2 regions of the Endozoicomonas sp. Z74 genome follow, and region 1 is predicted to be linked to the other one. Evidence: predicted binding sites of a transcription regulator. Region 1 holds the regulator's gene; the other holds the start of a gene.
What was found. Region 1 encodes sigma-54, which starts transcription at its own class of promoters, with help from an activator protein. Its sites were predicted from a motif close to TGGCACNNNNNTTGCTNT; they were not measured.
Positions count from the first base shown of each region.

Region 1 (3,786 bases):
CAGGCCATAATCGTCAGGCCAAGACTGGCCATCCGATAACTGAACACCGTGTTCATCAGCTGAAACAGATCAAAAGGCATAAACCCGGTTGCCTTGTCTGCCGGCAGAATGTCCTTGATCCCCATAAGAGCAGCAGCGCTCAGGAGAACAATGCCCGCAAGGGCAAGAGAGGCCGAGGCACTAAAATTTTTCACGATGGCATACACCACCAGCGCCACAATTGGTATAACGATTAAAATATCCATGGGATTCCCATCATCTTAAATTGACGGGCAGGCTATTTTTTGGACTATCGTTTGTAATTGATCGAAATCAATCCAATGGGTTATTGCCTCAACTTAAAAAAAAGCTATCGGGGTAACTCTCATTTCCGCCGTGGATAGCGCTGATAGCGCCCTGCAGGAAGAACCCATCGCTGTTATCCGGGCGGAAACTTCCCTGAGGTCTTCTCTCCAAAACAGGGTATTCATGACACTTTTTTATCTCTATTTTTGCTCATACAACTTTTTTCGGGCCTGACTATGGGTTTATAATCAGCCACACATGGAGAGTGGTCGCAAAAGCATCCGTGCTAATACTGACCAGACACCGGCGGTCTGAATAAGCTGACTGACAGTCATTGGGACTGGACTGCTGAATCAGGCGAAAAGGTGTTACGGTCTCCAGCGGACAACGAAGTAAAGGTATACGGTTGCCCTATGAAGCCTTCTTTACAGCTCAAGATGGGCCAGCAGCTGACCATGACTCCCCAGCTGCAGCAGGCCATCCGGCTGCTACAACTATCCACGCTGGACCTTCAGCATGAAATCCAGGAAGCCCTGGAATCCAATCCCATGCTGGAAGCAGAGGATAACCAGGCCAGTGATTCCGCTGCCGACGCAACAGCAGACAACGCAGCGGATTCCGGAGGCAAGGAAGAGCTGGTGGATCTGAGCGAAACCACCATCGAGCCTCAGCCCCAGGAAATGGCGGAATGGGCAGACAACATTCCCAACGAGCTGCCCGTCGACTCAGCCTGGGACGAGGTGTATTCCAGCCTGCCTGCCGCCAGTGGCGATGATGAATACGACCCCCTCTCCCGCTCCAAAACCGTGGAATCCCTTCAGGATCATCTTCAATGGCAGCTGGATATGGCCCCGATGAGCGACCGGGACCGTCTGCTGGGCCTGGCCATTATCGAAGCGGTCAATCCCGATGGCTATCTAACCTGCAGCATGGATGAACTCTATGTCTCCCTGCAGAGCCAGCTGGAAGAACTGGACCTGGAAGAACTGAAGGTGCTTCAGCACCGCATTCAGCAGTTTGACCCCATTGGCTGCGCCAGCAGTGATCTGAAAGAGTGCCTGCTGGTTCAGCTGCAGCAACTGCCAGACGATACCCCCCATTACCAGAATGCCGAAAAACTGATTCAGCAGCATCTTGAAGCCCTGGGGGCCAGAGATTATGCTCAGATCATGCGCAAAACCAAGCTCAAGGAAGATCAGCTGCGCGAGGCGCTTGGCCTGATCCAGAGTCTGACGCCCAAGCCCGGCAACGTAATCGATCCTTCCGAGGCAGAGTATGTGGTCCCTGACATATCCGTGCGCAAGGAAAAAAACCGCTGGGTGGTGGAACTGAACTCCGACGCTCTGCCTAAACTGCGCATCAACAACAATTACGCCTCCATGGTACAGCGGGCCAACAGCAGTCGTGATAACGTCTTCATGAAAAACCATCTTCAGGAAGCCCGATGGTTCCTGAAAAACCTTCAGAGCCGGAATGAAACTCTGATGAAAGTGGCCAGTCAGATCATCGCTTACCAGCAGGACTTTCTGGAACACGGTGACGAGGCCATGAAGCCTCTGGTACTGGCCGATATCGCCGAAGCCGTTGGCATGCATGAGTCTACGATCTCCCGGGTGACCACCCAGAAATACATGCACACCCCTCGTGGGGTCTATGAACTGAAGTACTTTTTCTCCAGCCATGTCAGTACGGCATCCGGAGGAGAGTGTTCATCAACGGCCATCCGGGCCCATATTCGAAAGCTGATTGCGGAAGAAAATACCCGTAAACCCTTGAGCGATAATAAAATTGCCAGCCTGCTGGGAGAACAGGGGATAAAAGTGGCCAGACGGACCATCGCCAAATACCGCGAATCCATGAACCTGCCACCCTCTAATGAGCGAAAGCAACTGGTGCCCTGATGTTTTTTTGCCCCAGGGCATCGCAAGCAGCAGGGAGAGTGTTAAAATCCATAATACAGCCAGTACGAAAATCCCGCGCACTGGTAAACATCTGGAAATGGGATCAGGAGAGCGTTACATGCAAGTCAACATCAGTGGACATCATGTCGAGGTAACAGAAGCTCTGCACGACTACGTCGCCAAGAAACTGGAACGTCTGGGCGCCCACTTTGACAATATCACCAATGTACAGGTGACTCTGAGTGTAGAGAAGCTGGTCCACAAGGCAGAAGCGGTTCTGCATACCCGTGGAGCCGATATCAACGCCACCGCAGAGAATGAAGACATGTACGCCGCCATTGACCAATTGTCGGACAGGCTTGACCGGCAGCTGGTCAAGCACAAGGAAAAAACGCTGGGTCGGATGCAGGGAGCCAGTGGGCGGCTTTAATCCAAGACGCCCCGAAGCGACCCGAATCTTGTCGTCTGACCAGCCCCACTATCCGGTCTCTTCAATAAAGAGTGTATGATCATTAATCACATCCTTACTCCCGGGCGCACCTTTCACGGTGTGCACGGGGTCAGCAAGAAAAAAATCCTTGAATTTATTGCCGAACGCATCAGCAGCGAAGTGCCTGCCATCAATGCCAAGGAGCTGTTTGAGGCACTGATTGCCCGGGAGCGACTGGGCACCACAGGCCTGGGCAATGGTATTGCCATCCCCCACTGCCGCTGCAAAGCCTGCCCGGAACCCATCGGGTTGTTTATGCGGCTGGATGAGCCAGTGGATTATGATGCGGTGGACCGGAAACCAGTGGATCTGGTCTTTGCCCTGATTGTACCGGAAGGGGAGAACCAGGAGCACCTGGATATTCTCAGGGCTCTGGCGGAGCGTTTTCAATCAGAGTCATTGCTTGGGGAGTTGCGAGCGACTGAAGATGCGCAGGCGCTGTATCAATACTTGACCGCTGCCCCAGCATGAGCATTGGGAACAGCAAAGCAAAACCCCCACAACAATCCAGTACTGAAGTGGGGGCTTTTTACCTAGGTCAGTATTCTAAGAGCCGCATGATTTAGCATGCAGACACTCAATGAAACAACTAGACCAATCAACCAACAAAGTAACTAACAATATTGGCCAGCATTGATCCAACACCCTTTTTAGGTGCCGAGGCTTCAACTATCTGATCAAGCTTGGTCAATACCTGCTGGTTTTGCTGTGCAAGCTTCATGTTTTCAACGGCTAATGCACTTATATTACTCTTAAGAGCCTCAACCTCAGGGGTCGCCTGCTTCTTGCGTTCAGCAGCCTTTTGCCGAATAGCATCCCTTTTCTCAGCTGCTTTTCTTTGCTTTTCTCTTATACCCTCAAGGTGTTTCTCCCGCCTGTCATTAGCATCCTCCATACGCGCCTGAGCATGTTCACTTCTCATCTCATGGGCCTGACTGGACTCTTTCAGGTTAAACTGTCGTCTGTTCAGGCCTTTGTCATGCATAGCCTTTGCATCTTCCTTGATAGCCTCCAGCTTTTCATCTCTTGCTTTCTCAGCTGAAGCAAGCTTCGCATTGAAATGCTCCAAGGCCTCCATTCTTCGCCTGTATTCCTCTTCGGACATCTCAG
Region 1 is NZ_JBLYZI010000032.1:10,737-14,522, reverse strand. It holds gene dcuC (C4-dicarboxylate transporter DcuC) at 1-245, opposite strand, end outside; gene ACNRUY_RS11380 (RNA polymerase factor sigma-54) at 699-2,186, shown strand; gene hpf (ribosome hibernation-promoting factor, HPF/YfiA family) at 2,305-2,616, shown strand; gene ptsN (PTS IIA-like nitrogen regulatory protein PtsN) at 2,692-3,147, shown strand; gene ACNRUY_RS11365 (F0F1 ATP synthase subunit B family protein) at 3,275-3,786, opposite strand, start outside.

Region 2 (3,786 bases), on a different contig from region 1:
AAGGCAAAATCAATTCAGAGGGGTTGTCTGGCGGAGCGATGCCATTGAGCATCATCTGCAGCAGTGTGCCATAGTCTTCTGCCTCCCCTACCAGGACTGCACCCAACACCTTCTTTTTGGTTTTGGACACCACCAGTTTTTTATACACCTGATGCTCTTCATCGATAAACTGATAGCTGAGTGATCCCCCGGTATGACCATGGGCATCCCCGATGCTCGCCACATCGACTCCCATCAGTTTCAGCTTGGTACTCATATCCGCGCCGGTAAACTCAGTGTCAACGACACCGGTTAAATGGTCCACAGCCACCTGAGCCATTTGATAACCCGGAGCCACCAGGCCAAATATCCGGTTTTGCCACAAAGCACACTCTCCAATGGCATAAATAGCGGCATCCGACGTCTGGCAATAATTGTTGATCTCTATGCCGCCACGCTCCCCAACCGACAGTCCGGATTGTCTGGCCAGTTCATCTCTGGGTCGGATACCGGCGGAAAACAGAATAATATCGGTATTGAGCACCTCACCGTCAGCAAACTGCATCTGATGAACCGCTTCTTCGCCATCGGTAATTAACCGGGTATTTTTCCCGGTATGAATCTGCACGCCCAGGGCTTCTATTTTTTTCCGGAGCATGGCCCCACCGCCATCATCCACCTGAACGGCCATCAGCCGGGGGGCGAATTCAACCACATGGGTTTCAAGCCCCAGATCTTTTAATGCCTTGGCAGCTTCCAGACCGAGCAGACCTCCACCGACAACGGCCCCTGCTTTACTGTTTTGGGCCGCAGCGGTAATCGCCTCCAGGTCTTCAATGGTGCGATAGACAAAACAATTCTCTCTTTCATGTCCCGGAACGGGTGGCACAAAAGGATAGGAGCCCGTGGCCAGCACCAGTCGCTGATAATCAACCGTTCTTTTTTTATCCGTGGTTAATTGCTGATTTTCCCGGTCAATGGCCACGACCTTCTCATTGAGAATCAGGTCAATTCCCTGCTGCTGATAAAAGCCGTCGGGTACCATGGAAAGCTCATCCGCCGTACGGCCACTGAAATACTCGGAAAGATGAACCCGGTCATAAGCAGGCCGGCACTCCTCACCAAAAACAACCACCTGGTATTGCTCCAGTCCACCTGCAGCCACCAGCTTCTCCATAAAGCTGTGGCCTACCATACCGTTACCGACGACTACCAGGGTTGGTTTCCTGCTCATTCCGGCCCATCCTTCTTTCTGGAAGATCAATGCATTAAGTTGAGTACCCACTCTTATGCCGTACTCTTGGCAGGTGTTGTTAGCAGGTGTTATGCCAACCCAATACGTATAACCGTTAAAGGTAAAAAGGATGAATAAGGCCGTTAATTGACAGATGCCAGCCCGAAGAGCGCACCAAAAAAAGACAGTCGCATTTTAGCCCGTGTTATTTTGGTGCAATTTATTTTCTTTTAAACGGCAACGCTACCGTTTTCCACCTGGCCTGATCTTTGCTATCCCTCTTTTGAAAAGCGCTTAAACTCTCGTTCACTAATAAAAAGCGACTCATAGGCCGTTATGAATAACCCCGACCGTTTCAACCTGCTCTCATTTAATGGGAAAACCAAAATTCTGCACCTTTCCTGGATTGCGTTTTTTATCAGCTTTGTGGTCTGGTTCAACCATGCCCCACTGGCTCTGGCTATTGCCGACTCCCTGGGGCTGACCCGGGAGCAATTAAAGACATTGCTGATTCTGAATGTGGCGTTAACCATTCCTGCCCGGGTATTGATTGGCATGCTCACAGACCGGTTTGGCCCCCGCAGAACCTACTCAGCCCTTCTGGCCCTCTGCAGCATTCCCTGCTTTATGTATGCCCTGGCCGATAACTTCACCCAGGCGGCCATCGCCCGTTTTCTGCTGGGAACCATTGGTGCCGGTTTTGTGATCGGCATCCGCATGGTGTCCGAGTGGTTCCCCGCCCGCCAGCTGGGAACCGCTGAAGGCATCTACGGTGGCTGGGGCAACTTCGGTTCTGCCGCCGCGGCCATGAGCCTGCCCGGTCTGGCGCTGCTCTTTGGCGGAGAAGATGGCTGGCGCTACGCCGTAGGCGTAACAGGCCTTCTTTCACTGGGTTATAGCGTTATCTACTTCTTCAATGTCACCGACACCCCTAAAGGCTCTACTTACTTCCGCCCAAAAAATATCGGAGCCATGGAAGTCACGTCAAAAAACGACTTCTTTCTGTTATTGCTGATGAAAATTCCCATGTATGCGGCCCTGGCCCTGCTGGCCTGGAAGCTGTCCCCCAATGGCGTCAGCATGTTGTCTGGCGGTGTCGTCAACGCAATCTACTTGAGCCTGGTATTACTGTATGCCTTTGACTGCTGGAAAGTGTGGCAGGTCAACAAAGAAATCTTCTCAACCCCGGTTCCGGCGATTCATCAGTATAAGTTCAAACAGGTTGCGGTTTTGAATGTGCTGTACTTTGCCACTTTTGGCTCAGAGCTCGCCGTGGTGTCCATGCTGCCCCTCTTTTTTGCCGACACCTTCCAACTGGATCCGGTGATGGCGGGCCTGGTGGCCTCTGCCTATGCCTTTATGAACCTGATGTCCCGCCCCGGTGGCGGCCTGATCAGTGACCGCTTTGGCCGAAAATCCACCTTATTGATCATGACCGCAGGGTTGGCCGTGGGTTACCTGGTGATGAGCGTTATCGATTCCAGCTGGCCCCTGGTGATGGCTGTTATTGCCGCCATGACCTGTTCCTTCTTTGTTCAGGCTGGCGAAGGAGCCGTATTTGCAGTGGTCCCCCTGATCAAGCGAAGGCTGACCGGACAGATTGCCGGTATGACCGGAGCCTATGGTAATGTGGGGGCTGTCTTCTATCTCACGGTGCTTTCCCTGGTGGATTACCAGACCTTTTTCATGGTCATCGCCGCCACTGCCGCACTGGGTTTTCTGGCCCTGCTGTTAATGGAAGAGCCCAAAGGCCAGATGGCTGAAGTGATGCCCGATGGCAGTGTCACCATGATTGATGTAGCCTGAGGATCTGATCTGACCAGGTAATATCTACAATGTGCCTGGTCTTACCCATAGATGGAAGCTTAGCTGTGCTAGTATGGGGAACATTTGAATTCAGTTTTATCCTGGTAGTATGATTGCACCGCTCGTTATTCCATTTCTTGGGTTGTGCATGGTTGGGATCTCTTTTTCTGCCATGGCTGGAGTGGATCATCAGAAACACCATGATCACTCGATAACCTCTTTAAAGTCGGACAATCCAGAGCTCTGGCAGGCTTTGGGACTTGACGCTCTGGGGGCAGGAACAATGAGTTTAACCCCCATCCCGGAGGCACAATTTTCCAGCTTTTTAGTCATGACTGCACAGGATAGTCAACGACCAACCTTCATTCAGAGCAAAGTAGCTAAAACGACTAACTGCCTCTCCTTAAGCAAAATAGGAGATGAGCTTAATAGAGCGCACCAGCCCTCCCCCACCACTTGGTCATTATGGGAATGGATTGGAAGAACGATAAAAGAGGTTATTGCTCCCATTGAATCCATGCTGGTTGTCCACTTTCCCAGCTTATTATACAACCCCTTATCGTATCTGGGCATGGCTCACTCATTTCACCCCTCGGAAATCCCGGTTCGGTGGCTTCAGTACCAGGAAATACGTACCCATCTCAGACAATCGTGGATTTTCTTTGAAACCCCCTGCTTCATGGCTCAGCTCCAACACTTTGAACATATCAGATTTCCCGATATCCTTTGCTGGCAAAGGCAAACTCCATCAAAGCTCTCTTTTAAAG
Region 2 is NZ_JBLYZI010000044.1:24,175-27,960, forward strand. It holds gene nirB (nitrite reductase large subunit NirB) at 1-1,213, opposite strand, end outside; gene ACNRUY_RS13885 (NarK family nitrate/nitrite MFS transporter) at 1,550-3,019, shown strand; gene ACNRUY_RS13890 (hypothetical protein) at 3,129-3,786, shown strand, end outside.
Region 2: a site for sigma-54 is predicted at 1,293-1,310, ahead of nirB (nitrite reductase large subunit NirB). Genes of this name have one in related genera too.